DNA from 2 places in the Candidatus Stoquefichus sp. SB1 genome. Region 1 is predicted to be linked to the other one. Evidence: riboswitches for the same ligand, from Rfam matches in the RefSeq annotation. Region 1 holds a riboswitch; the other holds the start of a gene.
What was found. Region 1 has a riboswitch for preQ1 ahead of BN1865_RS14235 (ECF transporter S component). Riboswitches for the same ligand answer to the same signal wherever they lie in the genome.
Positions count from the first base shown of each region.

Region 2: another riboswitch for preQ1. It lies ahead of BN1865_RS13375 (QueT transporter family protein); the one in region 1 lies ahead of BN1865_RS14235 (ECF transporter S component).

Region 1 is NZ_LN852696.1:354,622-371,600, forward strand. Features, by position in the region: gene BN1865_RS14205 (aspartate kinase) at 1-997, opposite strand, end outside; gene BN1865_RS14210 (homoserine dehydrogenase) at 999-2,153, opposite strand; gene BN1865_RS14215 (HAD-IIB family hydrolase) at 2,482-3,234, opposite strand; gene BN1865_RS14220 (GNAT family N-acetyltransferase) at 3,350-3,907, shown strand; gene BN1865_RS14225 (GNAT family N-acetyltransferase) at 3,900-4,586, shown strand; gene BN1865_RS14230 (radical SAM protein) at 4,903-5,592, opposite strand; gene BN1865_RS14235 (ECF transporter S component) at 5,538-6,137, opposite strand; PreQ1 riboswitch class I at 6,208-6,254, opposite strand; gene BN1865_RS14240 (BglG family transcription antiterminator) at 6,431-8,377, shown strand; gene BN1865_RS14245 (MFS transporter) at 8,388-9,596, shown strand; gene BN1865_RS14250 (iron-containing alcohol dehydrogenase) at 9,734-10,924, opposite strand; gene BN1865_RS14255 (PTS sugar transporter subunit IIA) at 11,210-11,665, shown strand; gene BN1865_RS14260 (PTS fructose transporter subunit IIB) at 11,670-11,978, shown strand; gene BN1865_RS14265 (PTS fructose transporter subunit IIC) at 11,980-13,038, shown strand; gene BN1865_RS14270 (class II fructose-bisphosphate aldolase) at 13,074-13,973, shown strand; gene BN1865_RS14275 (hypothetical protein) at 13,986-14,645, shown strand; gene BN1865_RS14280 (formate/nitrite transporter family protein) at 14,804-15,577, shown strand; gene BN1865_RS14285 (RNA polymerase sigma factor) at 15,673-16,524, shown strand; gene BN1865_RS14290 (DUF2461 domain-containing protein) at 16,527-16,979, shown strand, end outside.
Region 2 is NZ_LN852696.1:181,015-197,993, forward strand. Features, by position in the region: gene BN1865_RS13325 (hypothetical protein) at 1-188, shown strand, start outside; gene BN1865_RS13330 (alpha/beta hydrolase) at 185-1,084, shown strand; gene BN1865_RS13335 (glycoside hydrolase family 1 protein) at 1,102-2,550, shown strand; gene BN1865_RS13340 (DUF2262 domain-containing protein) at 2,685-3,533, shown strand; gene BN1865_RS13345 (MurR/RpiR family transcriptional regulator) at 3,557-4,444, shown strand; gene BN1865_RS13350 (6-phospho-beta-glucosidase) at 4,567-5,973, shown strand; gene BN1865_RS13355 (RDD family protein) at 5,984-6,526, shown strand; gene BN1865_RS13360 (PTS sugar transporter subunit IIC) at 6,526-7,824, shown strand; gene BN1865_RS13365 (AEC family transporter) at 7,834-8,751, shown strand; gene BN1865_RS13370 (SDR family oxidoreductase) at 9,770-10,519, shown strand; PreQ1 riboswitch class I at 10,542-10,588, shown strand; gene BN1865_RS13375 (QueT transporter family protein) at 10,661-11,137, shown strand; gene BN1865_RS13380 (AI-2E family transporter) at 11,211-12,365, shown strand; gene BN1865_RS13385 (aminopeptidase P family protein) at 12,431-14,185, opposite strand; gene BN1865_RS13390 (helix-turn-helix domain-containing protein) at 14,361-15,266, shown strand; gene BN1865_RS13395 (bifunctional diguanylate cyclase/phosphodiesterase) at 15,365-16,979, shown strand, end outside.

The sequences.
Region 1 (16,979 bases):
CTTTTAAGTCATTAATAACTTCCACAACACCTGGAACATCTTTATCATTGATGATTAAAGAAATATCCATTTTACCTCCACCTACTAAAGCTTGATTAAAAACATTGACATTGACATTTGCTTCAGCAATTTTTTCAAAAAGTTGTCCAGCTCCATTGACTTTGGCATCAACACCAACTAGGGTAATACGAGCTTCGTTTTGTGAACCGGTAATTCCTGATATAATTAATTGATTTAAATGGTCTTTCATGATTTTCTCATCTCCTAACACATATGTTCCTTTACTCTCATCAAATGAACTTCTTGCATGAATAACGATATCATGTTTGGCAGCTAACTGCACACAACGATGATTAAGCACCTTGGCTCCATTTTTAGATAATTCTAACATTTCAGCATAACTGATATAGTCCAATTTGATTGCATCTGGAACAATTCTTGGATCAGCAGTATAAATGCCGTTTACATCACTATAAATTTCAACTTCACTGGCATCAATCGCAACCCCTATTGCAACAGCAGAAAGATCACTGCCACCACGTCCTAAAGTTGTCACTTTTCCATTTTGTGAATAACCTTGAAAACCAGGACAGATAATGATATCTGCAGATTCTAGTTTTTCTTGAATATGATGACCTTCAACAGTTGTAATAGTTGCATTCATATGATGTGAATCTGTTTGAATACCTAATTCAGCATTTGTGACTGTTTCAACAGTGTAACCCATTTGAGCTAATTCACTTTTCACAACCAAAGTTGAAATCGTTTCACCAATACTTGTTAAACGATCAATTTCTTCATCTGTTAATTTATCAGTATTCACAATGGATAAAAGCGTATCTGTAGCATATGGATCGTCATAACGCCCCATAGCACTCACTACAGCAACAACCTTATTTCCATTATTTAATTCACGAATAATGTTTCTATACATATGTTCACGTGTTTCTTTGCTACGTGTTGAGGTACCACCAAATTTTTGGACAATAATTTTCATCTTAACCCCTCACTTTAAATAAGTTATATGTTTCACCCTGTAATTGATTTTCTAAATCAGCAAGTTCAATCTTGTTTGTAATATAGATATGGTCTTTATCTTGAGAGAAATAAGTTTCATAGTCAATATCTAAAGGATGATCACATCTTACATAATATTTAGATTCAGTTATTGGATAAACATTTTCAATATATTGGTATTCATGTTTCCACATATCTTGTTTATGTGTTTTCATAATATCACTAACAACGGCACTAGCAGTTACATAACGACCTGCTCCTTTACCATAGAAAATAACATTTTCTAAATAGTTACATGTTATCTCTACTACATTATATGCCTGATTCACATTTGCAACAATGTCTTTTATACCAATTAAAGTAGGAGAAACATCAATTCCATAACCATCTTGTAATTTTTTTGCCTGAGCAATTAATTTAATACGATAACCAAGTTTTTTGGCATAATCCATATCCTTTTTTGTTACATTTCTAATACCAGTTGCCTGAATTTTATTGAAATCAAAGAATATTTCAAAAGCATTCATCGCAAGTATCTGAATTTTATGTGCTGCATCTATTCCATCTAAGTCTAAACTGGCATCAGCTTCAACAAAACCTAAACCATCAGCAATCGTTAATGCTTCATCAAAATCAAGATTATCTGTTTCCATTAATGTTAAGATAAAATTTGTTGTTCCATTTAAGATCCCTTCAATTTTTTCAATTTCATTGGCAATTAAATCTTCTTTAGCTGGTACAACTACAGGAATTCCTCCACCAACAGATGCTTCATAATAAATCTTTGCATTATGCTGTGAAGCAGTTTCAAAGATTTCCTGACCATCATGAGCAATCAATGCTTTATTGGCAGTAACAACATGTTTCCCTTTCTTTAAAGCCTCTAAAATAATTGTTTTAGCAATTGTTGTTCCACCAATTAATTCAACAATCACATCAACTTCATCATCATTAATGACTTCATGAAAATCTTGAGTATAAATAATTCCATCTGGTAAAGTGACTTCATCTAAAGAACATCCATATTTAATTGTGACTTCTTCACCAATTTGTTTCTCTAATCTTGCTTTTTGCTCAGTTAAGATTTCAACAACTCCAAATCCAACTGTTCCAAGACCAATAACACCTATTTTCATACGACTCCCCCTCTAATAAAAAAAGCCTCATTATTTTAATGAGGCTTTCTTGATTTTCAAAATATACAAATAAAGACAGTCTCTTATTAACAATTCAAAAAACACATTATGGTTTTGGAAATGTTAATAGTTATCATCATTAAGACGTCCTCCTTCGTTATTGCATTGATAATAGCATTTTTGTATACATTTGTCAATTTTTTAATAAATAATTTTTGATATAATCAAAAACAAAGGATAAACTTTTGGAAAATAACAAAAATATATTTATTTTTATAAAAATATTTCGATATACAAATAATAATCTATCCTTATTATATCTAAAAGTCTATTGACTCTCAATGTCTTTTATACAATCAGCAAGTGTTTCAACAATTGTTTTGGCATGTTTTTGGACTTGAGAAGGGGCATATGTAAATGAATAACCATTTTCAATGACATCTAACATTGGTAAATCATTCCATGAATCTCCAATTCCATAAATATCTTTGATATCCAATTGAAAATAATCTTGAATAATCTTTATGCCATTTCCTTTAGAACATCCTTTCGCAACTAAATCTATATGTTGATTATTTTGATAAGCTTCAATAACATCTCCATATTTTTGATGAATCAATTCTGTAGCAACTTTAGCTTTGTCTAATTCATCATATGCATAATGAAATGAAAATGCACTGACTGTTTTGGTGTTGAGTTCATCTATGGAATCAAGATAAACACCATGAAAATCATGCTTTTTTGTTTTATAAACTTTATACATGACATCCTGATAGACAATTGTCATATCTTTTTTGTTGAGAAATTGATAAATTTCCTTTACGAGTGATAAAGGAATTTGTTTTTCAAAAATCACTTCTCTATCCTTATTTAATATAAGACCACCACTTAAGAGAATATAAAAATCATGTTCGAGTGCATATGGTTGGCTAGGAGCAATAATGCCATGTAAACACCTTCCTGTACAAACACCAAAGTAATTTCCTTGCTGTTGAAATTCTTTGATTGCTGTCACATCTTTATCTTTCATATGATCATCAAACCATAATGTATTATCAAAATCACTTGCTAATAATTTCATACTTTTCACCTCTATCGTTTATTATAAACAAATTCATATCAAAAGAACAATCATTTCTTATTTAGAAAATGAAAAGATATGTTATAATATCTCAAATATAGAAGGAGGGGAAACGATGAAAGCAACGATTGAAACAAAACGTTTGGTACTGAGAAATTTTCAATTATCAGATGCTAAGAGTATGTTTGATTCTTATTGCCATAGTGAAAGGATTACACGTTATTTAACTTGGTATCCTCATGGAAATGTAGAAGCAACAAAAGAATTTATTACGACTATCCAATTGCCTCACATTGAAATGGATAATGCTCTTGATTTAGCAATCACTTTAAAAGGTGAAGATCAAGTGATTGGGAGTATTGGTACAGTCAATGATTTTTTGCAAGACGATTATGCTGAGATTGGATATGTGATTGGGGAAAAATATTGGAATCAAGGATATATGAGTGAGGCGTTTGAAGCAGTGATTGCATTTTTATTTACACACACACCTGTCACAAGAATAAAAGCTATTCATCATCTAGAAAATCAGGCATCAGGAAGAGTTATGCAAAAGTGTGGAATGAAATATACAGGTGAGGTTTTTGTAAAACAGAAAATCGATAAAGAAGATCTGGTCAAATGTGCATGTTATACTCTTGAAAAAGCAGATTGGTTAAAACAAAATGCATAAGTTAGATTATATTAATGATATAGATATGTTAGAGCCGATGAGATTAAATCAAGCTCAAATTCTTTATCAGGATGAGGATGGGATTATTTTCCATGAGTTAAGAAGTGGTGTATGTATGATTTCTATGACCAATGTTTTGAAATTTAAGACACTTTATAAGCAATTGAGGTTGGAGCAGTATCAACTATTTGATGTGAAACAAAAGGAAATTGTTGATATTTTGATAAATGATTATCATCGGACATTTCTCTTTGCATGTTATCAAGCTGTTTATCAACAACAAGTTCATATACCTATCACATATCCACCTTATGTATCTATTGATTTATTAACGCCTGAACATTCGCAGATTATAAAGGAAACTTATGAGCATAGCGATGAATCAGCATATATTGATGAACTTATAGAAAAGAAGCATTTATGGGGACTCTTTGAAAAGAATGAGTTAGCAGGTTTTATTGGTATTCATAGTGAAGGAAGTATGGGGCTGTTAGAAGTGCTTCCAGCCTATCAAAGAAAAGGCTATGCAACAATGTTAGAAAGTTATCTTATCAATTATTTTTTAGATCAGGGATGGGTTGCTTATTGTCAAGTTATTGAAAATAATCAAGCTTCTTTACAACTACAAAAGAAGCTTGGATTGACAATATCTCAAAATGTTTCTTTTTGGATGTTTTAAAAAAATCAACTTTTGGAATACTTGAAATATCATCCTATCTATGCTAAGATATGGATGAAAGATATAAGTATCGAGAACATTGTTCTCAAACGAAAAGTCAAGGAAGGCGATCCTTGACTTTTCTGTGCTTATTATCAGTCATGTAAACTATCAAGCCACTTGCAAATATAATATGTTATGATACCTGCTACGATAGATACACTCAAAGATATAAATATCTCAATGAACATTGTTCTCACCTCCCTTAACAGGAAAATGACAACAATGTCATTATATCATGCAAAAGACTGTATAAAGTCTCAAATTTGTCTCAAAATTAGTTACCTACACCAAAATCAGTTGGATCATATAGAAAATCATAACCTGTATCTTCAATAAGATAATGATATTTATGCATAAACCAGTTAATCAATGCATCATCTCTTTTGACAGATGTAGAATTGTTACGATAAATACTAATTGTTCCATGTTCAAAAAAGTGTGTCAGTATATCCATATCTTTTATAATCATTTCTTTGGTTTGTCCTTGAATACCGACCATTAAACATGGTGAATCAAAGTATTGCTTTAATTCCTGAATTGATTGAAATGTTGCATTTTTATTTAAATAACCATTTCTAAATTCATCATCAAAAGTTTCAACCCCAATTTTAACAATTGTTTTGATTCCAAAAAAATCTCTTATTTCCTGAATGCGTTTATGATAAATCCAATGACTTTCAATGAATAAAGTATGAATATGTTTCTTATCAATAATTTCTTTGATTTTTAATAATGTATCTTTAGGTAATTCAAAAATACTTGCTGAATCAATAACTTCTAAAACACCATATTCACCTGTTATTAAATCCAGGACTTGATTGTTGATATCAATCATTTCTTTTGTACAGGTTGAGTTATCTTCAATATAATCACAAAATGTACATTTTGACCAAAGACATGGTCTTGCTTTTAAGAGAACGATTTCTCTTTTTGTTTTGTTTGTAATGTGGCTGTATCTTTCCATGCTATCCCCCATTTCTCCATTAAGTTTCCTCTTTCAATAATCAAACGTGTCAAATACACAGCAAGCAGTTTATCTGTATAGTCAGTTAATATTTGAACAACAAATATACTCACAACAAGATTTAATCCAAGGTTATGAAATAAAAAGACAAAGGCACTGCTACTGCCAGCAGTCAATCCGCCAAAAAGATAAGCTGTTATCATGGCACTTGCGATTGAGGTTGGAATACCAACGAGTAGACTTCCAATTGGTGTCTTTTTCCCTTGTAACCAAGCGGTGTGATAAAGGATGCCTGCAAAAAATCCCGTCAGCAATTGGACAGGAGCATAATAAAAGGAATAGATGTCGAAAGTGAAACCACTTGTCAAACTTCCTAAAACACCTGTTAACATGGCATATTTTGGACCAAGTAATCCAGCAACCAAAATCGTGCCAATAGAATCCATATAAAATGGAATAGAGAATGTCATGGCTATCAATGCGCCAATCACATTCAAAGTGATTCCAATGGTCATAACCATTTGAATCTTTGTTTTCTTTTTCATATTCAGTTTTCCTTTCTTCTAAAGTACAGTTAGAAGCCAGACAAAAAAAGATGGACGAGCCATCTTTTTTATGTCCTTAGTTTTTTATACTGGGTTTGGCTCTCGAACCAGTGTATCAATAGAATAACATACATTTTTACGAATCGCAATTCTTTTTCTGTTAACTATAACTATGAGATATGAGAATTGCATTGCACTAGGTTAGTGCAAATTAATGTTTTGAGAGTATACAAACAAGATGTTATGATATATGTAGTTAAATTATAAAAAATATGTCGAAAGGAGGAAGAAGAGTGTTATTACCGCGTGAAAAAAAGATTCTTGAATTTCTTTATACTGGGCAAAAAGAATATACAGCAGTCCAGCTTGCTAATCTCTTACAAGTCAGTTCACGAACAATTAAAGCAGATATCAAAAGAATTAAAGATGAATTAGAACCAACTGGTTGTATTCTTAATACAAAGACAGGGAAGGGTATTTGGCTAGAATATACACCTGATGGAAAGAAATATTTAGATAATCTTTTGTTAAAAGATGAAAATGCATCTTCTTTCTTGCCTGAGACTAGAAAATATTATATTGCTTTAGAATTATTACGAGCAAATGATTATATATCTATGGAAAGTATTTCTGAAAAATTATTTGTGAGTAAAGGAACGATAATGAATGATGTCAATAAACTCTTAACATTTTTTGAAAATTTTGACCTGAAATTAGAAAAATCAGTCAAGTATGGAATGATTTTAAAAGGTACAGAATTGAAATGTCGGATTGCGGAAGCATATGTTTTAAGAAAAATCGTTGTTTATAGAGGTGATCAGGTATTAGAAAAACTTCAACCTTTTTTTGAACATGTATCTTTAAAAACAATAGGACTTTTACTACAAAATACTGAACAGAAATATGATTTGGTTATTGCTGATAATTCATATATTCATTTTATTCTGCAAGTCGCAATTATGATTGAACATCTTTATCAAGGGAAAAAATGTGATGGGATTCAAGAAATGAATTATACTCAGGGGTTAGAGTGGCAAATGAGTCAATATATTATAGAAGGGTTAAAAAATATATTTCAAATTGATATTCCACATGGTGATGAACTTTATGTTTATATGAATGTTGTCGGTTTAAAGTATCAAAACAAACGCATCTATCAAGATAGAAATGTTGAAAGTATTCGAGCCATTTCACCTCAAACATATGATGGAATTGTAGAAATTATACGTGAGGTTGATGCTTTATATGGAGAGGATTTAAGCACTGATGAAGAATTTATGATATCACTCTTTATACATTTAAATGCTTTATTCATTCGTTTAATGAATTCGATATATATTGAAAATCCATTAAAAAAGACAATTAAAAGTGATTTGCCATATGAGTATGAAATCGCAACATATATATCAAGACTATTAACACGTGAGCATTACTGTTTGTTAAAGGAAGATGATATTTGTGATTTGGCTTTATATGTAGGGGCTTCTTTAAAACGAAAAAAAGCTTACACAATTAGAAAGAATCCAACAGTTGTGATTGTGTGTGGAAGTGGAATGTCTACATCTCAGTTTATTGAAGCAAAGATTCATTTGTCTTTTCCACATGTCATTATCAAAGATATTGTTCCTCTTTTTAAAGCTCAGGAATTGCACAAGGATGATCAGGATTTTGTTATTTCTACTGTCCCTTTGTCATTAGAAGGAATGGATGTTTTGGTTGTTTCACCAATGCTGAATAAAGATGATATGCATCATTTATCAGATATGTTCCAATCAACCATGAATCAAAAAACTTTAGAAATAAGTCAATATGGAAAACTGACTTCTAAAATTAAAGAAAATATTTGTTTTTTTCAATGTGATTGTCGCAGTAAAGAAGAAGTCATGACATTGATGGGAACCAGACTGATGAATCAAAAATATGTTGATGAAGGTTTTATTGAATCTGTTTTAAAAAGAGAAAATCTTGCCCCTACATCTATTGGGGATGGATTTGCGATTCCTCATTCGTTTAGAGGACATATATTGAAACCAGGTATTGGTTTTATGACTTTGAAGAAACCGATTCTTTGGGGTGAAGAAAAGGTTCAAATCATTTTAATGATTGCTTTAGATCCAGATGATAAAGATTCATTTAGAGTTATTTTTGGTCAATTAGCAGAACTTACAAAGGATACAGAAAAGATTCAAAAAATATTAGATGCAAAAAATTATAAGGAATTTAGTCAAGTTTTAAAATAGAGGGGAATTTATGAGTCAAAAAAGATGGGGTTATTTAATTTGTGCAGTTATTATATTATTGTTTATGGGAATTGGGTATGCATTTTCTTTATTTGTTGTGCCAATTGAAAATGATTTAGGATTAACACGTTCTCAAACATCTTTGGCATTTACTCTATGTTTTATTTGTTTTTCAATAGGCAGTTTTACAGGTGGCTTTTTAGTCAGGAAAATAGCACCACAACTGATTATGAGAATCATTGCATTTGTCATTGGAACTGGATTTCTCACAACAACTTTTGCAAGTCAGGCATGGCATCTGTATATCAGTTATAGCATCTTTTGTGGAATTTCTATAGGAATGATTTATAATGTGTGTGTGAGCGTAATACCATTGTATTTTCAAGATAAATTAGGATTAACAACAGGAGTTTTGTTGATGGGCTATGCAATGAGTACAACTGCATTTGGTCAACTTTGTGAATATGGAGTGAAAATGATTTCATGGAAAGGGGTCTTTGCGGTTTTAGGAATATCCTCATTTCTTATCTTGCTGTTAGGGAGTTTTATTTTGCATTATCCAACACCTGATGAAAAAATGCAATTACCACAAGTAGAATTAACGATTGAGAAAATAAGTTATCAGCCACAACAAGTTTTGAAAACGAAGACATTTTATATTTTTGTGCTCTTTTATATATTAATAGGTGGAATTGGTATGTCTTTAATTAATCATATGGCTCCAACATTTCAGGAAGATTTGCAAGTCACAGCAACCACAACAGCGACATTGGTTAGCCTTGTATCCTTATTCAATGGGTTAGGAAGAGTCTTTTGGGGATTGATTTTTGATAAGAAAGGAACTTCTTTTATCTTAAAGGTGTTAGGTATTTTGGTGTCATTATCTTTATTATTAATGGTTTCTGCTCTTTGGATTCATCATGTTGTTCTGTTTGCAGCTGGGGCGGCTTGTGTATTGTTTTGTTATGGTGGAAGTTCAAGTTTAGCACCAATTGTCATGAGATATTTGTATGGAAATGAGTATTTTTCTATTAACTTTTCTATTACAAATATTGGGACATTGATTTTATCAACTTTTCCCACATTTATTGGAACAATTCAAATCATGACACATCATTATTTTATAGCGTATATTTTATTGATGTTATGTGGTGTCGTTACAATTTTATTGTCTTTTCTTTATCATCCTATCGCATCAAAAGAACTTTCAAGGTATTGAAATGATGACTTCTTAAGAAGTCTTTTTTGTTTGTGAGTATCTCAATCAATATGTAAAGAGATTTTTTGTGTCAAAGCTTCACTAAAAAAAGTGATCATCTTTTGACAAGATGAGTCACCTTTGTTTGAAAGTTATATTTACCCTTTAGCTGCCTGATAGATTTTTATAATATCTTCTTTTTCTAATTTCATAAATCCACCAATAACACCATTTCCTGTATCAGCAGCTTTTTGTGCCATTTCAATGACTTGTTCATCTGTTGGATTAATTCCTAATTCTTTAAGTGAAGTAGGCATCCCAATTTGATGACACCATTGATCCCAAGCTTCAATACCTTTTAGAGCAGTCTCTTCTAAGTTATGAAAATTAGGTTCAACTGCAAAGACCTTAACTGCAAACTGAGCAAATCTTGGAATGTTTGTCTTATAAACATAATGAGCCCAACTTGACCAAACTGCTGTTAAGCTGGCACCATGAGTTGCATCAAACATGGCACTTAATTCATGCCCAATTTTATGTGTTGCAAAATCACCAATACGTCCTGTTCCCGTTAACCCATTATGAGACAAACTTCCAGCCCACATGAGATTGGCACGAACTTCATAATTGGTTGGATCTTGAATAACTTTTAATGCTTCATCTCTTACAGTGACAAGCAACCCTTCTGATATACGATCAATCAATTGAACATCTTCTACATTTGTAAAATAACGTTCCATAGTATGCATCATAATATCTGCGGCACCACTGCATGTTTGATAAATTGGTAATGTATAAGTTAATTCAGGATTCATAATAGCAAATAAAGGTCTTGCACAATCATGATTGTAAGATCTTTTTAAAATACCTTGATCTTCTGTTTCAATATCGATAACAGTAGAATTACTTGTTTCAGAACCAGTTGCTGCAATGGTTGATATACATCCAATTGGTGCAATCTTAGTTGTTGTGACTTTTCCTAAAAACAAGTCTTCTAAATCAAAATCATTGGCTAAACCATAGGCAATCGTTTTAGCAGAATCAATAGCTGAACCACCACCAATAGCCAAAATAAAATCAACCCCTTCTTTTTTACAAAGCTCAACACCTTCTTGTGCTCTTTTAAGTCTTGGGTTAGGAACAACACCATCAAAATCAATATAAGCAATACCTGCATCACTTAAACTTTTATGAACAGTATCTAAAACTCCATTTTCTTCTAAAAAAGTACCTCCATAATGGATTAAGACTTTGTGATATCCTCTGACTTTAATTTCTTTACCCACTTCACCATGGGTTCCTTTACCAAATATAATCTTGGTAGGTGTAGAAAATTCAAAATTTAACATTGTATCCCTCGCTTTCTTGAATAGTCTTTCACTATTTTCATCTTTATTATAATAGGAGAACTTCAACACGTAAATTGATTTTATATCACTAACTTAGTGAAAAAAGTTTATAAATATAAATAAACAATACATTTTTTCTACAAAAAAGCTGATGAAAATGCTTGTTTTAAGTCATCAAAATGATGTTTGCACTATATTGGTGCAATTTGTTGATTTGTATAAGTGAATAATGCTTGATAAGATATGAGTGTAAAGAAAAAACGACTCTATGAAAGGAGGAGCAATATGTTATTGAGGGATATGCTTGATGAACGACTGATTCAGTTTCATATGGATGTTAAAAATAAAGAAGATGCGATTTATAAAATATCTGAATTAATGTTTCAGGCTGGAAAAGTGACAAATCAAGAACAATATAGACAAGCAGTTTTTGAAAGAGAAAAAGAATTTGCAACAGGGATTGGAAATGGTATTGCGATTCCACATTGTCAAAGTGATTGTGTAAAAGAAGCAGCTTTTACTTTAATAAAACTTGATCAATCTATTGAATGGGGATCTCTTGATGATTTACCTGTCAATTATATTATTATGTTGGCTGCCCCAAATTCGTCTGATAATGTTCATTTAAAAATGTTATCGACACTTGCTATGAATTTAATGGATGAAGATTTTAGGTCCGGACTCATAAATGCTTCATCTGTTGAAGAAATAAAAAAAATATTTGCTACGAAGGGAGAATAGAATTATGTACATTGTTTGTGTAACAGCTTGTCCAGTTGGAATTGCTCATACTTATATGGCAGCTGCCAATCTTGAAAAAGCAGTCAAAGCTGCTGGGCATGAAGTGAAAGTCGAAACGCAAGGTGCGCAAGGCTTAGAAAATGAAATTACAAGTGAGGATCTTGCAAGATGTGATGCTGCCATTATTGCAAGTGATATCAGAATTAAAAATCATGAACGTTTTGATGATGTTCCGACTATGACAGTTGCTGTTCAAGAAGCTGTGAAAGATGCTGATGGAATTGTCAAAGAATTACTGGAGGCGTTAGAGTAGTATGGCTGAGATTAAGAGAAAGAATGCCCAAAAGAAAAGTCAGGGTGCGATTTTAAAAGACTCAATTATGACTGGTATTTCTTATATGATTCCAGTTATCGTTGGTGGTGGTGTTTTACAGGCGATTGCAAAAATGTTAGGTGGTTATGACATTGCAAGTCATATGGATCAAATTGATACTTTTGCAAAAGTTATTATGTTAATTGGAACAAGTTTATGGAATTTCACAGTTCCTGCAGTTGCAGCTTTTACAGCTTATGCTTTGGCTGATAAGCCAGGGATTGCGCCTGGACTTGCAATGGGAACATTAGCAAACTCTATTAACGCTGGATTTGTTGGTGGTCTTGTTGGTGGAGTTATGGTTGGATATGTTGTTTTATGGATGAAGAAAATTCCTATTCCAAAGAACTTGCAAGGTGTTATGCCTATCCTGGTGATTCCAACTGTGACAACTCTGGTTTGTGGATTGATGATGTATTATGTTGTAGGGAATCCAATTGCCTGGTGTATGACTGCTATGCAAAATTGGTTATTAAGTTTAAATACAGGTTCTAAGTTTGTATTTGGTGCTGCTGTTGGAGCGATGATGTGTGTTGATATGGGTGGTCCTGTAAGCAAAGCAGCTGCAATGGTAACAAATGGTTTAAATGCTGATGGGTTCTTTATTCCAACATCTGCTAAGATGTGTTCTGGTATGACAGCACCTCTTGGTATTGCGATTGCAACTTTTATTGGTGGAAAGAAAAAATTTGATGCTGTTGATCGTGAGAATGCAAAATCTGCTGTGATGTTATCTTGTGTTTATATTGAAGAAGCTGTTATTCCTTTCTTAATAAAGGATCCTGTGAGAGTTGTTGTTTCTTGTATGATTGGTGGCGGTATTACTGGAGGGCTTTGTATGGTGACTTCATTAGCTTCACCAGCCGTTCATGGTGGGATCTTTGTTATTCCAATGACATCTAATCCATTATTATTTATTGGATTATGGTTACTTGGAAGTTGTATTACAGGTGTTATCTATGCTTTATGGAAGAAACCATTGGCAGTAGAAGTGAAATAAAGGAGAGGGATGCATCATGCATCCCCACTCTTTCAATGGAGGAAAAAATTATGTATGTATCAATGAAAGAAATGTTATGGCATGCGCATACCCATCGTTATGCAGTTATGGCTATTAACTGTGTGAATATGGAGCAAGCCAAAGCCATTATTGAAAGTGCTGAGGAAGAACATTCTCCAGTCATTATTAATATTTCACCAAGACAGTTAAAAGCACATGGTTATGGATATATTATGGTTCCTATGATTCAGGCGCTTGCTAAACGGGCAAGTGTACCAATTGCTTTTAATTTGGATCATGGTGCTAATTTTGAAGATATTACACAAGCTTTACAGTGGGATTTTTCAAGTGTCATGATTGATGCATCTTCATATGAATTTGAAGAAAATATCAGAAGAACATCTATGATTGCATCACTTGCGCATGGCATGGGAAAATCTTGTGAAGCTGAATTAGGACATGTTGGTTTGGCTGCAAATGCGGATGGACAAAATGTTGATTATTTTACAAATGTTGCACAAGCACAGGAATTTGTAGAAAGAACGCATTGTGATTGTTTGGCAGTTGCGATTGGGACAGCACATGGCGCTTACCCAAAAGGAATGATTCCTCAACTTGATTTTGAAAGATTGAAGCAATTAAAAGAGGCTTTAAATATGCCACTTGTTTTACATGGTGGTTCTGGAGCAGGCGAAGAAAATATTCGTAAAGCTGTTGCTTGTGGAATTAATAAGATTAATGTGTGTACAGATTTAATGAAGCATGCTAAAGAAGCTTTAATCAAAACATTAGCAGATGAACCAGATATAGAATATATGGAATTAAATATGGCAGTTGAAGAAGCTATGAAAGATTTTATTAAAGATTATATGCGTATGATTGGTTCTAGTCAGCAATACATCTTTGAACAACATGATGGACCAGAACTAGATTAGGAGGATATAACCATGAATGATAATCAATCTTTATTGACTGTGTTTATTGGCTTCTTATGTATTTTTCTCATTGGTTTCATGATCAAGACAATTCGTCAATATTATATATTTAAGGCAAGTTTTTATACAGAAATCTATTCAGGATTTTTTGAATATATGGTGAAACATGGGAATCTGAGAAGAATGTCAAAGAGTTATTGGTTAGAAAATGAATTAGGTGAACATCGTCTTATGTTTCAAATCACAAAGAGTCAAACAGATGATATTATTCAACCTTATATCCTTATTTTATTAAGCAGTGGATTATATGTTATTCAAACCTATAATGAATCTGCTCATTATGTTTGTAATAAGCAAAAAATGAAGAAAATAACTGAAAATGAGAATCATGAGAAAATCGTCCAAAACCTTCCTTTTCCAATATCTCAGTTTGAAAGTTTTCAAAATCATTTTCAGGATTTAATAGGAGAAAAGGACATTCCTATGAAATATATGATGCTTTTTACTGACTTAAGTCAATTGGATTTATCAAGTCAAACGATTCCTTTTGTTCAAAAACATCAATTTATAAGCACACTCAAATTGCAACACACAACATCAAAATGCATTTTTGAACAAGGAGATATTGAAAGAATTTATCATTTATTTCAACAAAAAGTGTTATCATTATAATAATGATAAAATGTATTGACTAGTCTGACATATAATTTATAGTGATCACTATCTATATTTTAATTGAGATAGTGATTTTTTTATTGACAATTTTATGAAAAAACTTTGCCTTTTAAAGCCCTATCCTATATAATAACAGTGGCTTTAAGGGGGATATTATGATTAGTGATATTGATGTGTTGTGTAAATTAGGAAATATTAAATATAATTTAATGAAAAATGATCCTTTTCGATTTTTTATAAGAGCTTTTATGGCAGGAGCATATTTAGGAATTGCAGCAATTTTATCATATACTTTAGGGGCATTATTAAATGATCATAGTGTTGTAGGGAAAATTGCTGTAGCAGGAACATTTGGTATTGGTTTGGTTGCTATTGTGTATTTAGGTGCAGAACTTTTTACAGGTAATTGTTTTGTGACGATTATGCCAGTTTTAAAAGGTGAATTAAAGTTTAGAAGTATTATACCGATGTGGGTGACTTGCTATCTTGGCAATATGGTAGGAATTGCTTTGATTTGTTTTTTATTTATTAAAAGCGGATCTCAAGAAACTATCATGATTCCTTATTTAGAAGGGGTTATGCAGGCAAAGTTGAATTTTAATGTAGTGGAACTACTGATTCGAGGGGTGCTGTGTAACTTTATTGTATGTGTCGCAGCTTATTCTGGTGTGAAAATCAAAGATGAAACAGCAAAACTCATCGTTATTATGATATTAGTTATGACGTTTGTTTTACCAGGGTTTGAACACTGCATTGCAAATGGTGGTATTTTTGCAATGGGAATGACACAGCTAGGAAGTGCTATTGACTGGACATTGATGCCATTACATATGCTTATTTCATCATTAGGTAATATTTTAGGTGGTAGTGTATTGTTGGCAGTACCTATCTATATTATGTTTAGAACACCTCAGGAAAAAAAGAAATAATCATACATATGTACTCTTTGATGGGTACATTTTTTTTAAAGTTTTTTGTCACAAATGAGTATTTTGGTTGTCAAATGAATAAGGAGGAGTAAAAAATGGATAAAGAAGAATTATTTCATGAAATTGATAAGGCTATTGCAGGTAATGAAGAAGCCTTAGAAACATTAATTTTAAGTGTTCAAGATCTTGTTTTTAATTTATCATTAAGAATGTTAGGAACGTTTCACGATGCTCAGGATGCAACTCAAGAAATTTTATTAAAAGTCATTACACATCTTTCATCATTTCGTAAAGAAAGTGCTTTTTCAACATGGGTTTTTCGAATAGCAGTCAATCATCTTAAAAACTATAAGAAAAGTATGTTTGCATTACAGCCACTCAGTTTTGAATTTTATGCACAGGATATAGAACATCCCCAAGCTCATGATATTCCAGATTTGTCACAAGATATAGAAAAAGCATTACTAGCTGATGAGTTAAAAATGTCTTGTACAAATGTCTTATTGCAATGTTTAGATACAGAAAGTCGATGTATCTTTATTTTAGGAACAATGTTTAAGCTAGATAGTCGGATTGCTGGTGAAATTTTAGAAATGACACCTGCTGCTTATCGCCAAAAATTATCACGAACAAGAAAAAAAGTTTCTCAATTTTTAAAAGAATATTGTGGTGCTTATGGTCATGGCAATTGTTGTTGTGAAAGTCGCATTGATTATGCAATTCTTACTCAACGCTTAAATCCACAAAATCTTGAATACACAACAGCTCTTGCTAATAATCAAACATTATTAGATGTTAAAAATGCTATGGAAGAAGTTGATGATTTGGCAACAGACTTTCGTTTCCTTAAAATTTATCAATCGCCTGAAAAAACAAAAGATTTTATTCAAAAATTACTAAAATCAGATTCATTATCAACAATTCAGAATTCAAAAATGGAGGAATAAACATGACAACAGACAACATATTACAATACTTAATTAATTTAAGAGAAAATAATGAAAGAGAGTGGTATCATAGCCACAAAAAAGAATATCAACAGGCTCAAAAAGATTTTGAAGAACTTTTGCAGGAATTTATTTTAAGGATTAGTGAATTTGATAATAGTGTCGCTGATAAAAATCCTCATGATTTAACTTTTAAAATTGTGAGAGATACACGTTTTAGTCATGATAAATCTCCTTATAACCCCTCATTTCGTGCACATATTGGACCACTTGGGAAGCAACCTATTCCAGTAGGGTATTATATTATGATTAAGCCTGGTTCTTCTTTTTTAGGGGCAGGATTGTTTGCTGATATGTTTAAAGAGGCAACGACTTTAGTAAGAGATTATATTGTTGAGCATTCAGATGAATGGCAAGAAGTCATAAAATCATTAAATAATGAGTTCATTGTTGCA
Region 2 (16,979 bases), 170 kb from region 1:
TTTTTACTTGTTTTCCAATAGATACTTTCCCGCTTGAAATGAAACCAAAGGTACGAGATGAATTAGTAACAGCAATTCAATTCTTTGCAGCGAGAATGGAAAGTGATAATTATCGTTTGAGTTCTTTTGAACAAGTCATGAATATTAATAGATTATTAATGGATAATTTTAAGGAGTGGTATAAATGAAAAAGAAAATAGCCATTGGTGGAGCAGTTGCTTCAACATTAACAGCTTCAACATTAACTGCAGGAGTTGCAGTTGCTAATCAATTTGCAAAAAAAATGTTATATCGTGAACATTTAAGTAAAGAAGATCAGGGTGACTGGTATGAAAAACTAGGAGCTCAAAAAGTGAAAATCAAGAATCATAAGGGTTTGTTTTTACAGGCTTATTTAATTGAAAAACCTCAAGCAACACATACGATTATTTGCTTACATGCTTTACTTGAATCAGCATATTCTTTGCAAAGTACAGTTCAATATTTAGAAAGTATTTTTGAAAATGAAAATATTTTAATGATTGATGCAAATGCTCATGGATTAAGTGATGGATATATTAGAGGTTTTGGATATCGTGATGTTTTTGATTTGATGTATTTTAATACTTATGTATTGCAAAAGTATGGTGAAAATCATCATATCATTATGTATGGAAAAGGAATGGGAGCCAATACAATTTTAAATACATCTGGACTAGGTAAACTAAAAAATGTTGATTTGATTATCAGTGAAGGAGCCTATGATAATGTTTATAATTATTTGGCTGCACGTTGTCAAAAAGATATGAAAATAGCAAAATTACTTTGTGGTCCGATGATTAGAAAGGTTATTAAAAATGAATTAAAAACTGATATTAAAAAAATGGATACTGTTCAATTGGTGAAGAAGAATATAATTCCAACTGTTTATATTCATTCTAAAAATGATCCAGATGTTCCTTTCTCAATGGTTTTCCCATTATATAATCATGATTCATCAAATAAACTGTTATTTCCAATTAAAGAAGAACATTTATATGATTTAAAAGATAAAGATGATTCTTATTCATTATCTCTGATTGAGTTTATGAATGAAAATATATAAAGAAAAGGAGGAAATCTATGTATTTTAAAGAAACAAAAGGATTCCCTAAAGATTTTTTATGGGGAAGAGCATCTGCTGCTTATCAAGTTGAAGGTGGCTGGGATGCTGATGGTAAAGGTGTAACTAACTGGGATAAGTTTGTTAGAATTCCTGGGAAAACATTTAAAGAAACAACAGGGGATAAAGCAGTTGATCATTATCATCGTTATAAAGAAGATGTGAAATTAATGGCAGACATGGGTCTGAAAACTTATCGTTTTTCAATTGCTTGGGCAAGAATTTATCCAAATGGTAATGGAGAAATTAATGAAGCGGGGTTACAGTTCTACGATAATTTAATTAATGAATTATTAAAGTATGGAATTGAACCAATGGTGACAGTATATCACTGGGATATGCCACAAGCATTAGAAGAACAATATCACGGTTGGGAAGACCGTCGTATTGTTGATGATTATGTGAACTATGCGACAACATTATTTAAAAGATATGGTGATCGTGTCAAATACTGGATTACAATGAACGAACAAAATATTTTTACATCATTTGGCTGGTTAAAAGGAATGCATCCGCCAGGAAAAGAAAATGATATGAAAACATTCTATCAAGTTAATCATCATGCCAATATGGCACATGCTGGCGCTGTTCTGGCTTTAAAAGAACTTTATCCTGATGCAAAAGTGGGAGCAAGTTTTGCTTATAGTCCATGTTATGCATTTGATAGAAAACCAGAAAATGCTATGGCAAAAGCAGATTATGATGATTTACAAAATTATTGGTGGATGGATATTTATGCTTATGGACGTTATCCAAAGAGTGCCTGGGCATATTTAGAATCTATGGGTGTAACTCCTGATATTCAAGAAGGAGATATGGAGATATTACGTAAAGCAGCATCATTGGTTAATTTCATGGGTGTCAATTATTATCAGACTTGTGTAGCTGAATATAATCCAATTGATGGTGTAGGTATGAGTAATGCAATGAATACAACTGGAAAGAAAGGAACTGCTCAAGTTCAAGGTATACCTGGATTATATAAAAATCCAGCAAATGATTTCTTGCCAACAACAGATTGGGATTGGACTATTGATCCAATGGGACTTAGAATGTGCTGTCGTGATATTACATCACGTTATGCTTTACCTATTGTTATTTCTGAAAATGGATTAGGTGCATTTGATAAAGTGGAAGATGGACAAGTTCATGATCCTTATCGTATTGCTTATTTAAAAGCCCACATTGAAGAATTAAAGAAAGCTTGTGATGATGGATGTGAAGTTTTAGCATATTGTACTTGGTCATATACTGATTTATTAAGTTGGTTAAATGGTTATCAAAAGAGATATGGATTTGTTTATGTTGATAGAGAAGAAGATGAAAACTCAGGAACATTAAACAGAATTCCTAAAGATTCATATTATTGGTATCAAAAAGTCATTGCCAGCAATGGTGAGGATTTATAAAAATTATGAGTATTAAAGGGCAATGTTATTATTTTAGATAATAATATTGCTTTTTTCTTAATGAAAGTCAATATTTTTAATTGTTAGTCTATGATATAATAGAAATATAAAATCATTAAGAGGAGAGAATTGAAATGAATCAACAATTAGAGGAAATAAAGAAATTTAAAGCGAGATTTGATAATGAAGAAAAAGAGATACTTGTTTTAACAGAAAGTGGAATGTCAGCGAGTAAGAGTGGCAATGAGCAGTATTGGACAGTCTCTATAACAGCATTAGCATATATTGATATGAAAAGTGGAGAATTAGTTGAAGGAAAGAGACGTGTAGAATGGTTGGCAGATGATAAAGAACGTCGAAGTGAAAAAAAGATTTATGGACTTGAAGGTCAAAAAATATACCAACTAATCGTTAAAGAATCTTTACCTTTTGAAAATGAATATACACATGATGTTTTTGCAAAAGGATATTGGCTTATGTTAGTTGATGTAGCAAAAAGAAATTGCCAAAATATACAACTTGAAAATATTTTAAAAGAATACCAAAAAGAAGTTTTTATTCAACCTGAAGGATGTCAAAAACTTATTCTTGATAAATCATTAAATTTATTTAGTGGTGAGGGAATATGGAATCAAAAAGAATGTTCTATCCATTTAGATAGTGATGGTGAGGATCTTGAGACTGCCAATGAAGCATTGATAACATTCAATGAATTGATGACTCATTGTGATATATGGGATCAAAAAGCAAGAGAATATGCTGCTGATGAATTAACCGAATTAGCGAATGATTGGGCGGAAGAAGATGATTCAGAGATAACTCATGAAGATTTTGCAAGACGTATTTTGATTAGTGAAGTATGTGCATCACCTGAAGGTGACTTTGAATTGTTTTATGAAGATGATGATATGTTTTATGGACATGTCATTATTGTAAGTGGAAATATTCATGAAGGATTTGATGGAGCTGATATTGCAGGATAATAATGTGATATGAAGGTGAGAATATGTTAATTATAGAAAAATTAAATCTGAAAGAAAAAATGAGTGAGGGTGAAGAAAGTATTGCTGATTTTGTGCTGACTTTAGGTAAGGAGTTGCATAAATACTCAACGCGAAATATAGCAGAAGCAACATATACTTCTGCACCAACAGTGATACGTTTGTGTAAAAAATTAGGTTTTAAAGGTTTTGAAGATTTTAAAGAACAATTTTTAAAAGAAATAGAATATTTAGATCAGCAATATGGAAAAGTTGATGTTAATTTTCCTTTTGATGCTAAGGATACAATGATGAGAGCAGCCCATAAAATTTCTCATCTTTATGAAGAAACAATTCATGATAGTATGTCATTATTGCATCATGATGATTTACAAAAAGCTTTAAATTTAATGAAATATTCTCATTCTATCCATGTATTTTCTTATGGAACGGCTTTGAATTTAGCTGAATCATTTAAGGAGAAGATGTTAAAAATAGGGAAAAATGTGATTATATCTAATAATTTAAATTATCAGCTCTATGAAGTGACATGTATTCCTAAAGGGGATCTTGCGATTATTATTTCTTATTCTGGAGAAACGGTGAATATAATTAAATTAGCAGAGATTTGTCAAAAAAGAGGTATTCCGATTATTGCAGTTACATCATTTGGTGAAAATACATTGTCACAATTGTCATCTGTGCAATTAACAATGTCAACTAAAGAAAGCCTTTATCATAATATTGGTGATTTTAGTACTCATCTTTCCACACATTTTATTTTAGATATTTTATATGCTGTTTATTTTTTATCAAATTATGATGAAAATTATCATAATCGTATTCAAAAGTCAGGTGATTTAGAATCATTACGTAGTTCAACAAATCCAATTATTAGTAGTGGTGAAGAGTGAAACAGTGTTACATAAATAAATCTAAAAACATTTGTTGAAATTTAACACTGTTACAAGTATACGTTTTTATATTTCGTCTCAGCCTTCTTGCATGTATAGTAAACATGCAAGGAGGTTTTTATATGAAAATAAGAGATGATTTTTTATGGGGAGGGGCGACTGCTGCAAATCAGTATGAAGGAGCCTATCTTGAAGATGGGAAAGGATTAAGTATTGCTGATGTGGAAATGGGATCAGTTCATGGTGTTCCTAGAACAGTTCATGATAGTGTTCATGAAGATTGTTATTATCCAAGTCATGAAGCTATTGATTTTTATCATCGGTATAAAGAGGATATTGCGTTGTATGCTAAGATGGGATTTAAATGTTTTAGACTTTCTATCAATTGGCCAAGAATCTTTCCAAATGGTGATGATGAAATACCTAATGAAGCAGGATTAAAATTTTATGATGATGTTTTTGATGAGTTATTGAAGAATGGTATTCAACCAGTTGTGACATTATCACATTATGAAACACCACTTCATCTTGTTCAAAAGTATGGATCATGGCGTAATCGAAAACTGATTGATTTTTTTGAAAAATATTGTGAAGTTGTTATGAAAAGATATCATCATAAAGTGAAGTATTGGATGACATTTAATGAGATTAATGAAACAATGAATCAAAAAGAACCCTATCATCAAGCTGGTATTCAATACCAAAAAGGTGAAAATCCTGCTGATGTGAAAATATTGGTTTCTCACAATATGATGTTAGCAAGTGCCAAAGCAGTTATGCTTGCTCATTCAATTGATAAAAATATAAAGGTTGGATGCATGTTCCAATATCCAACGACTTATCCAAAAACATGTCATCCTAATGATGTCATGGCTCAAAGATATCATATGATGCCAAATTTCTATTATGGAGATGTGATGTGCAGAGGATATTATTCCAATACTTGTACAGCTCAGATGAAAAGAATAAATGGTCATTTAGAAATGTTGCCAGGTGATCAAGATATACTGATGGCAGGAAAAGTAGACTATATTGCTTTTAGTTATTATTTTTCATCAATTGCATCAAGTCCTGATGGAAAACAGTTAATTGTTGGAAGAGATAACAGTTATTTAAAAAAGAATGATTGGGATTGGCCAATAGATCCAATGGGTTTAAGAATTGCTTTAAATGAATTATATGATCGATATCAAATTCCACTATTTGTTGTAGAAAATGGTTTAGGAGCAATTGATTATATTGAAGCAGATGGAACAATTCAGGATGATTATAGAATTGAGTACTTAGCTAAGCATATTGATGCATTAAGAGATGCAATAGAACTAGATGATGTTGATGTTATTGGATATACATGTTGGGGACCTATTGATATTATTTCGGTAGGAACAGGAGAAATGCGTAAACGTTATGGATTTATTTATGTAGATAAAGATGATGAAGGGAAAGGGACATTAGAACGTAAAGTCAAAAAATCATTTCAATGGTATAAAAAAGTGATTGCGTCTAATGGATATGATACATCCTTTTAAGGGCGATAAAATGGAAAAAAAGGTTTCATTGTTAAAAAGAAGTATAGCATTTTTTATTGATTTGTATTTAGGAGCATTATTAGCAAGCATTCCGATTTCTCTCATTTCATTAATCCAAATCAATCAAATAACACAAAATATTTTTTTACTAGATAAATCAATAGCAATCATCGCTATCATCTTAAGTTTTGTTTGTTTAGGTTTCTATTATCTTTATATACCACTCTTTATTTATCCAGGACAGACACTAGGAAAAAGATTAATGGACATTCAAATTATAGCTTCTTCAAAAATATCATTAGTTAAAAGACAAATTCTTTTTATGTTATTGTTTACATCAGCAAGTCATCTTTTTGCTCAATTGGTAAGTTTATTGACAGGATATAACTTGATTTCTTTAATGACAGATATCACATTATCATTTTCATTGATGGCAATAATTAATTTATTTATTACCAAACAGATGCTATATGATCGACTTGCAAAAACATATATAACAGATTTTTCAAAACAAAAAACATTTATTAAAAATCAATTAAGGGAGGAAAAATAATGGATTATTTTATGGATAAAATTGGTGAAGCCATTACACCAATAGCAACAAAAATGACAAGCAATAGATATTTAAGTGCGATTAAGGAAGGGTTCTTTGGATCGACTCCAATTTTAATTGCAGGTTCAATATTCCTATTGTTTACAAGTTTACCTTTTAATGGGTATGCAGATTTTATGGCAGGTCTTTTTGGGGAAGGGTGGATGGATTTCTTCTATTTACCATATCAAGTGAGTTTTAAACTCATGGCATTCTTTGTTGTTGTAGGAATGGCACGTTCTCTAGCAAAATACTATAAAGTTGATAGTAAATTAGCAATCGCTTTATCCTTTGTAGGAATCTTTCTATTAACACCAATCATCGCAACAGAAGAAGGATTAAAAGGATTACCATTAGATAATTTTAGTGCTCAAGGGTTATTTGTATGTATGATTTCAACTGCTATCTCAGTTGAAATTTATAGATGGTGTGTTCAAAAAGGTTTTACAATTAAAATGCCAGATTCAGTTCCATCAAATGTCTCTACTGCTTTTGCAGCTGTTATACCAGCATTTCTGATTATTCTTGTATTTAATTTTATGCGTATGGCTTTTGTAGCAACACCGTTTGGAAATGCTCAAACTTTTATCTTTTCGATTTTACAGCAACCATTACAATCATTAGGTGGAACATTGCCTGCCACAATGCTTGTATTACTTATTGAAGCAGTTATATGGTGCTTTGGTATTCATGGTTCAAGTATTGTTTCATCAGTGATGAATCCTATTTGGTATGCTTTATCAGCTGAAAATTTAGCAGCATTTGAGGCTGGGATTGTCCTACCACATATTGTTAATTATCAATTTATATCATTTTTTGTAAAGTTGGGTGGTGTTGGTGCCACACTCAGTTTAACATTATTATGTTTATTTAAGTCAAAATCAGATCAATATAAAGCTTTAGGAAAATTAGGTATTGGAGCTTCTTTATTTAATATTAATGAACCAATTATTTTTGGATTTCCAATTGTCTTGAATCCAATGATGATGATACCTTTTGTTTTATCAAATGTGATGGTAGGACTTGTGACCTATTTATCAATTTGGGGTGGTTTAGTTCCTTATATTAATGGTGTGAATTTACCATATACAATTCCAGCTATTATTTCAGGATTTATGATTTGTGGTTGGCAAGGAGCAGTTTTACAAATTGTTTTATTATTAATGACTGGTTTTATTTATTATCCATTCTTTAAGGCTTGTGATAAACAAGCATATGAAGAAGAACAAGAAAAGAAAAAAGCATTAACTGTAGAATAGGAGAAAGATATGGATATCATGATTGTTGCGGAAAAGATGTTTCAACTATTTATCATTATTGGTATTGGTTTTATATTTGGGAAAACAAAATTGTTTAGTGATGATTTTCATAGTCAATTAATACAATTTGTCTTAAATTTAACAATGCCTTGTATGATTATTTCATCAGTTATGACATCAAATCAAAAGACTTCCTTAGCCTTATTTGATATCCTTATTTCGACATTCATTTTAATTGTTCTATTGCCTATATTTGCTTATATATGTATAAAGATCTTACCATTTCGTAAAAATAAGGGATTATATATGTTTATGATGATGTACCCAAATGTTGGGTTTATGGGATTTCCTTTAATGCAGGCTATTTTTGGTAATGAATCTATTCTAAGTACTGCTATTGTGAATATGGCATTCAATCTTTCGCTTTTTTCACTAGGAACTATGGTTATGAATTATGAGAATAATCAACATTTCACATTTGATTTTAAAAGTTTATTATCTCCAGGTATATTAGCGTCTTTATTAGCTATTATGATCTATATATTTCATCTTCAATTCCCATCAACGATTATTGAGTCATTAACTTTAATTGGGAATATGACAACACCATTAGCTATGATGATTATTGGAACAACATTAGCCACTTACTCATTGAAAGATATATTTTACGACTCTAAAGTTTATGTTTTTTCTGGTTTTATTAATTTACTGATTCCAATACTCTTTTATCCTATTATTGATTATCTTTTAATTGATCCAATGATTAAAGGAATAACGCTTATCATATTGGCTATGCCAGTAGCCAATGGAGCTGTTTTATTTGCTAAGACATATCAACAAGATGAATTTTTAGCAGCAAAAACAGTATTTATTTCAACATTATTGGGTATTGTAACAATTCCTTTCTTAATTTATTTATTGAAATAAGCATGAATACCACATGTTTTACATGTGGAGTGTCATTACATATATAGATAAAAGAAAATGGAACTTTAATCAAAAAATAGAGTTTTCTAAATTGCATATTTGCTTATTGCATAAATGCCTTGATATTTATGAAAATTTGGTTATAATATAAATGAAAGGAATAATCGATAGACGGTTATGCCTTGGATTTATGTGGTAAAATAACTACCTCACAGTCAACAAAGTGGTAGTTATTTTTTGTTTTCCTTTATAATTTCAAGGAGTAGTTTCACAATGACTGCGATGATAGCTATCATTAAAGACAACATCTCAAAATCGCTCATGTTTCACCACCTCCGTTGTTTCAAATTTCTCATAAGAGATATCTATATCAACAGAGTTTCCGATCTCTGATCTTTCGACCAAAGCATAACCACCTACCGTTATGATTATTCCATGATGATATTATAGCACAAAGCAAATTTTCTATCTATAAATATTTGCTTAAAGTTATCTATTGTGTTTACGAGCAAATGATCGAGAAGAAGATTCAAAATCGACTTTTCAAAAGATTGAGTTATGGAAATTGTATATTTGCTTATTGCATAAATGTATTGATATTTATTAAAAATTGGTTATAATATAAATGAAAGGAATAATCGATAGACGGTTATGCCTTGGATTTTGGGTTTTAAATAACTACCACAGTTTCCTAGGCCGGGTAGTTATTTTTTGTTTCCTTTTATAATTTCAAGGAGTAGCTTCACAATGATTGCGATGATAGCTATCATTAAAGATAAAATCTCATAATCGCTCATGTTTCACCACCTCCGTTGTTTCAAATTTCTCAAAAGAGATATCTATATCAACAGAGTTTCCGATCTCTGATCTTTCGACCAAAGCATAACCACCTACCGTTATGATTATTCCATGACAATATTATAGCACATAGCAAATTCTCTATCTATAAATATTTGCCAAAAGTTAATTATCGTTTTTGCTTTATTTGTGATAAAATATTGGAAAGGATGGTGATTCAATGAAATATAAAGATTATGGAGTTGTTGTGACTGGTGGAGGTCATGGAATTGGAAAAGGAATTATTGAGGAATTTGTTCAAGAAGGAGCAAAAGTTTGTTTTATTGATATCAATGAGAGTTATGGGAAACTATTAGAGAGTGAATCCGTATTCTTTTATCATGGTGATGTCTCTTTAGAAAAAGATTTAAATCAATTTATTTCTTTTTGTAAAAAGAAATTGAATAGAATTGATATATTGATTAATAATGCCTGTGTTTCTCATCAGGGAATAATGAGTCAATGTGGTTATCAGGAATTTCAAAAAACTTTATCTATTGGGTTAATAGCTCCTTATTATTTAAGTTCACAATTTCAAGATGAATTGAAGAAACAAAAAGGATCAATTATTAATATTGCATCTTCTCGAGCTTTTCAGTCTGAACCAAATACGGAGTCATATACAAGTGCTAAAGGTGGTATTGTGGCTTTAACACATGCTTTAGCTATTTCATTATCAGGAGATGTGAGAGTAAATTGTATTGCTCCAGGATGGATTGATGTCAATGATACTGAAGAATTTTCAAAAGAAGATCAAATGGCTATTCCTGTAGGAAGAGTTGGAAAACCAAAAGATATTGCAAAGATGGTTACATTTCTCTGTAGTGAAGATGCTGGATTTATAACAGGTGAAACATTTATTGTTGATGGGGGAATGAGTAAGCGTATGATTTATCATGGAGATCATGGCTGGCAATATCATATTGAATAATATAGATTTGTATGTTAGAATGTGTTCACTGGTTCGAGAGCCAAACCCAGTATAAAAAACTAAGGACATGAAAGAATGATGGCTCTGCCATCTTTTTTCATGTCTGGCTTCTAACTGTTTTTTAGAAGAGGAGGAAATCAAATGAATAAAGGAGTTAAAGAAGTTGCAATCAATGCGATGATTGCTTGTGTTTATGCAGCACTTACAATTGCATGTTCAAGTATTGCCTATGGTGGGATTCAATTGAGAATTTCAGAAATATTAATATTTCTAGCATTTTATAACAAAAAGTATATTCCAGGTCTTATTATAGGATGTTTTTTGGCTAATTTACCATCGCCATTAGGATTAGCTGATATGTGTTTTGGAACCCTTGCAACAGCAATAGCATGTTTAGGAATTTATAAAATAAAAAATATTTATATAGCAGGAATATTTGCTGCTATTGTCAATGGTATAATTGTGGGTGCAGAATTGTATTTTGTTCTTGATTTACCATTTGTGATTAATGCATTTTATGTGTTTGCAGGAGAAGTTATTGTTTTAATGATTGGTGCTTATTTATTCCAATTATTGGAGAGAAAAGAAGTATTCATGAAGAAATATATTTTAGAATAAGGAACTGATGGTTCCTTTTCTTCATATAAAAGACATATTATTTGATTATACTCATACTTAAAGAGGTGGTTTAATGAAAGCAACAGATAAGATGAGAGATTTAACTTTAAAGAATATGATAATACTTGTAACATATATTGCTGTATTAATATTATGTTTAATGAATTTTGGAGCCATTATTGGTTTTATTGGACAATTGTTTAGGATTATCAAACCATTTATTATAGGTTTTATTTTGGCATTTATTTTTAATATACCTATGAAATATTTTATTAAGAAATTACCGATTCAAAATGAAAAAACAAAAAAATTGGTTTCTGCAGTACTATCAGTTGTTCTTGTTTTATTAATTCTTGCGGTTTTAGTCATGGTTGTGTTACCCCAAGTGATTGATAATGTCAAAACATTAATAGATAATTTACCAGAAATATTTAGACAAGTGGAAGAATGGGTCAATTATTTCTTAAAAGAAGTGAAAATAGCACCTGATATTATGACAAAAATAGAAGAATTCCAACAAACATTTGGACAAACTATTTTATCAAAACTCTCAACATGGGTACCAGGTATAGCAATAGGGGTTTCTCATCTTACAACCAGTGTTGTTAATATATTTATGGGATTTGTGATGGCTATTTATATGCTGTTTTCTAAAGATACATTAATGCGTCAGGTTAAAAGGGTTGGTCGAGCTTTTTTAAAGGATAAACAATTTAAACAGGCAACTGAAGTTGTAAGATTAACATCTTCAACATTTGAAAATTTCTTGGCAGGGCAATTAACAGAATCGGTTATTATTGGTGTGTTATGTTATATTGGATGTGTCATCTTAGATATTCCATATGCTTCTATTGCTGCAATTGTGATTGGTTTTACAAATATTATTCCATATTTTGGACCGATTATTGGTGCCTTTATTTCATCTGTGCTCATTGTTTTTGTTTCACCAATGAAAGCTATTATCTTCTTAATATTTAGTACTTTATTACAACAATTTGAATCTAATTTAATTTATCCACATGTTGTAGGAAATTCAGTAGGTCTTTCGGCATTATGGGTACTATTTGCTGTGAGTGCTGGTGGTGGATTGTTTGGTATACCAGGAATGGTTTTTGGATTACCAACATTTTCAGTGATTTATGAATTGATGAGACGTTGGACAAATCATCGTTTAAATCAAAAAAAGCAACTTCAAAAAGTTGCTTTAGATAATAATGAGAGTAATTGATAAAATCTAAGATATGTTTTCCCATTGAAGGAAAAACATATCTTTTTTAATAATACATTCTAATTTTAAATTTCTCTTGTATATTCTTTTAACCAAATTCTCTCTTCTTCATTTAAGAAAGGAGAAATCTTTTTATAAACCTCTTGATGATAATCATTTAACCATTTCTTCTCTTTATAAGTTAACATACTTATTTCAATAGCGTCTAAATCAATAGGAACAAGTGTTAAACAATCAAAATGCATAAATTGACCATATTCATTTTCTTGACCTTCGACACACAATAACTCATTTTCAATACGAATACCATACTGACCTTCTAAATAAATACCTGGTTCATCAGTAACAATCATGCCTGCTTCTAATACACATCCTTCACCTTGAAATTTAGGTTTTGGACGAATACCATGAGGACCTTCATGAACATTAAGAAAATGTCCAACGCCATGTCCTGTACCACATTGATAATCAATATTTTCAGACCACATAGGGGCTCTTGCAAGAATATCTAAGTTTTGTCCAGTACAACCATAAAGGAAAGATGCATTTTGTAATGCCAGCATACCTTGAAGAACCATTGTGAAATGTTCTTTTTGTGTTGTTGATATTTCTTTTAAAGCATAAGTTCTTGTAATATCAGTTGTACCATCTAAATATTGACCGCCACTATCAATCAACAATAAACCATGACCCTCTATCTGTGAAAAGTCTTTTGTTGTTGGATGATAATGCATTAATGCAGCATTTTCATTCCATGCACAAATAGTTGTAAAACTAGGTTCAATAAATAAATCTTGTTGTTGTCTAAATTCTAAAACTTTTTGAGAAACACTCATTTCATCCATTGCAATTTTGCCATCATTTTGTTTTAACCAATACATAAATTTTGTCATAGCAACACCATCTTTGATATGAGCATTTTTTGTGTTTTGAATTTCTATGTCATTTTTAATGGCTTTAAAAGCTTGTGATGGATTCATTCCATTGACAATTTCACATTGAATTTGATTAAAAAGCTGATAGTTAAGATTGCTTGTATTTAATAAAACACGTCCTTTTAATGATGCAGCATCTGCATATATTTGACGATAATCTTTGACTAAGACATTTTCTTGTTGAAGAACTTTTACCATATCTAAATCATATGTGCCATCTTGAAGATATAAATAAGATTGGCTATCAGTAATTAAAGCAAAGGCAAGCGCCATTGGTGAACAAGGAATATCATTTCCTCTAATATTGAATATCCAGGCAATGTCATCTAATGCTGTAATAATATGAGATTGACAATCATTTTCCTTCATATATTCTTGGATGACTTCAATTTTTTCATGAACTGGCATACCATGATATTTTAAGTCATAACAGTAGACTTTTTGTTGTGACATAGCTGGACGATTTGTCCAGAAGTCTTTTAATAAATCTACACATTCAAGGTTATAGTCTACATTGAGTGCATCATCTAAATCCAAAACAAATTGAGTCGTCATTGTTTGACCATCAAATGCAATTGTTTCTCCTTCTTTAACATTTTCTGCTAAAAATTCTATAAGTGTTGGTACACCTTTTTGAGCCATTTTCATAAGTGTGATACCATCTTCCAATTGATTAGCAGCTTGAATAAAATAACGACCATCAGTCCATAAGTATGCAGCATTAGGTTGTACGAGTAAAGTTCCTGCACTGCCTGTAAAACCACTTAAATATGCACGTGATTGAAAATAATCTCCAACATTTTCAGATTGATGATCATCATCAGTTGGAACAATATAATAATCAATTTTCTTTTCTGTTAATAATTTTTGAAATTCTTTTATCATTTTTATCACCTCTAAATACTTTAACATATTTTTTATAGATTTGATAATAAAATATGTTAAAATAAAGTTGCAACTTGAAAAAAAGGCTTTTGCAACTTAACGTTGACAAAAAGCAAGTCAATGTTGGTGGAGATAATGCCCCATTTTTAATATGATATGAGTGAGGTGAGGATATATGGATTTTGGAATGAAATTACAGAATTTAAGAAAAGGTAAAGGCTTGTCACAGGAGGCTTTAGCTGAGCAATTGAATGTCTCAAGACAGGCAGTAAGTAAGTGGGAATCTGGTGCAGGATATCCTGAAATGGATAAATTAATTTTATTAAGCAATTTATTTGGGGTTACAATTGATTATTTAGTAAAAGATAATCATGAGTGTAATCAGGATGCTGGATCTGAAACAGACTCCAAATATTTTATGACCCATGAAAAGATTCAAGATTATCTAAAGTATAAGAAGAATTTTGGTATGGGGATTGGTGCTTGTGTTTCCATGATTATTTTATCAGTTTGTATGCCTATCTTGTGTGAGGATTCACAATATGAAACAATCGGCACTTTTGGCTTTTTAGCAGTTGTTGCAATTGCGGTTTTTGGTATGATTATATTGGGAATTAAAAGTGAATCATATGGTGAATTGGAAAAGCAGGAAATTAATATGAGTTTTCAGGATTTACAGGATTTACAAAAAAAGCATACAAAGTTTCAATCACAATTTGGTGTTTCGATTGCTTTTGGTGTATTTTTGATTATTATGTCTGTTGCTATTATTGTTTTTTTGGATAATACAGGATATGGAGAAAAGGCTTCGGCTGCTCAATTAATGGTTTGTGTTGCATTTTCAGTGTTTATATTTATTTATCAGGGTATAAAGTATACAATGTATCAGTTTTTAGTTCAAAATAAAAAACATATTGAGGAAATGCGAAAAGAAGAAAAAAGTTTATTTTCTTTAACAATGCCTTTGGCTGCTATGGTTTATTTGATTTTAGGATTTACACAGGAGTTATGGCATCCTGGTTGGATTATCTTTCCGATAGTTGCTATTATTACAGCTTTTATTGAAAGGATAAGATATTAAGGCTCGTTGGAGTCTTTTTTTGTTTTCAGCTAATCAATCTAGTATTAGGAAGTTAATTAAGATATAATAGAGATACGAGGAAATGATAGGAGGCTATTATGTCTAGTATAACAAAAAGCGATGATTTAAATGTTGATATCTTTTTTGACTTATTATCAGAAAGTACAGATGATTATCTTTTTATGTGGAATATTCAAAGTGGTATTTTTCATATATCTGAAAATGCTTTTGAAGATTTAAATATTAGTCATTCCATTCGTGAAAATGTGGTAGAAGTTTGGTCAAGTATTATGGTGAGTGAAGATATACCACTTTGGTTACATGATATGCAGCTGATTCAAGAAGGGAAGAAAGAATATCATGATATGGAATACCGTGTGTATAATAAAGAAGGTCAAGTTATATGGGTTTCATGTCGTGGAAAAGTGAGTAAAGATCAATGCAATAGACCAACTTATATGGTTGGGAGAATTTCTAATATTGGTAAAGAAAATAAATTTGATAATATTACAGGATTAAAAAATAGAAAACAATTTGAAAAGGATTTAACAACACTTTTAAATTTGGGAGATCAAAAAGAAGGTGTTATTGTTGTTTTGGATATAGATAATTTTAAAAATATTAATGAACGGTATGGATATGCTTTTGGAGATCGAACTTTGAATTTGATTTCAACACAATTATTAACTGTTTTACCTAAAGGGTGCCAAATGTATCGCTTAGATGGTGATGAGTTTGCTTTTTTAATTGAAAATGGAACTGAAAATCTTACACAAACTATTTATGAAAATATTCAATTATTTGTAACAAATAATTTTATTATGGATCATCAGCGTGTTTATATTTCTTTATCTGCTGGAGCATGTTTTTATCCTAAAGATGGACACAATTATCAGAAACTTTTTAGACATGCTGAAAATGCTGTTGAAATCGCAAAAATGAATGGGAAAAATCAATTGGTTTTCTTTTCAAAAGAAATGTATCAAAGAAAATTAAAGATTATTGAATTACAGGAAAGTTTGCATAATACAGTTGTTAATGGATGTAATGAGTTTGAATTATATTATCAGCCTCAAATTGATGTACAAACGAAAGAAGTTGTTGGAGCAGAAGCTTTACTTCGTTGGCATTCTCCTCAACATGGTGAAGTTTCACCCATTGATTTTATTCCCTTGTTGGAGGAAAGTCAGTTAATTATTCAAGTTGGAAAATGGGTTTTTGAAGAAGCTGTTAAGCAATGTGAAATATGGCAAAAGTATAATCCGGATTTTATGATGAGTATTAATGTTTCTTATATTCAATTAAAAGAAAATGCTTTATTAGAATATTTGAAAAATGAACATAATAAGAATCATTCGCCAATTAAAAATTGTATTTTAGAATTAACTGAGAATTGTTGGGTTCCTAATTTACAATTTATTAATCAAGAATTTAAGAATATCCAAAAAATGGGTTATGGAGTGGCTATTGATGATTTTGGAACAGGCTATTCATCATTGAGCCATTTAAAAGAATTACCAGCAAATGTAATTAAAATTGATCGTAGTTTTGTTCAAGGAATTCATGAAGAAAGTTATGAGTATATCTTTTTAGAGTATATTGTGAAATTGGCTCATGTTATTCATTTGAAAGTTTGTGTTGAGGGTGTGGAAACTGAAGAAGAATATCAGGTTGTGAAAAAGACAGATCCTGATTATATACAAGGGTTCTTAT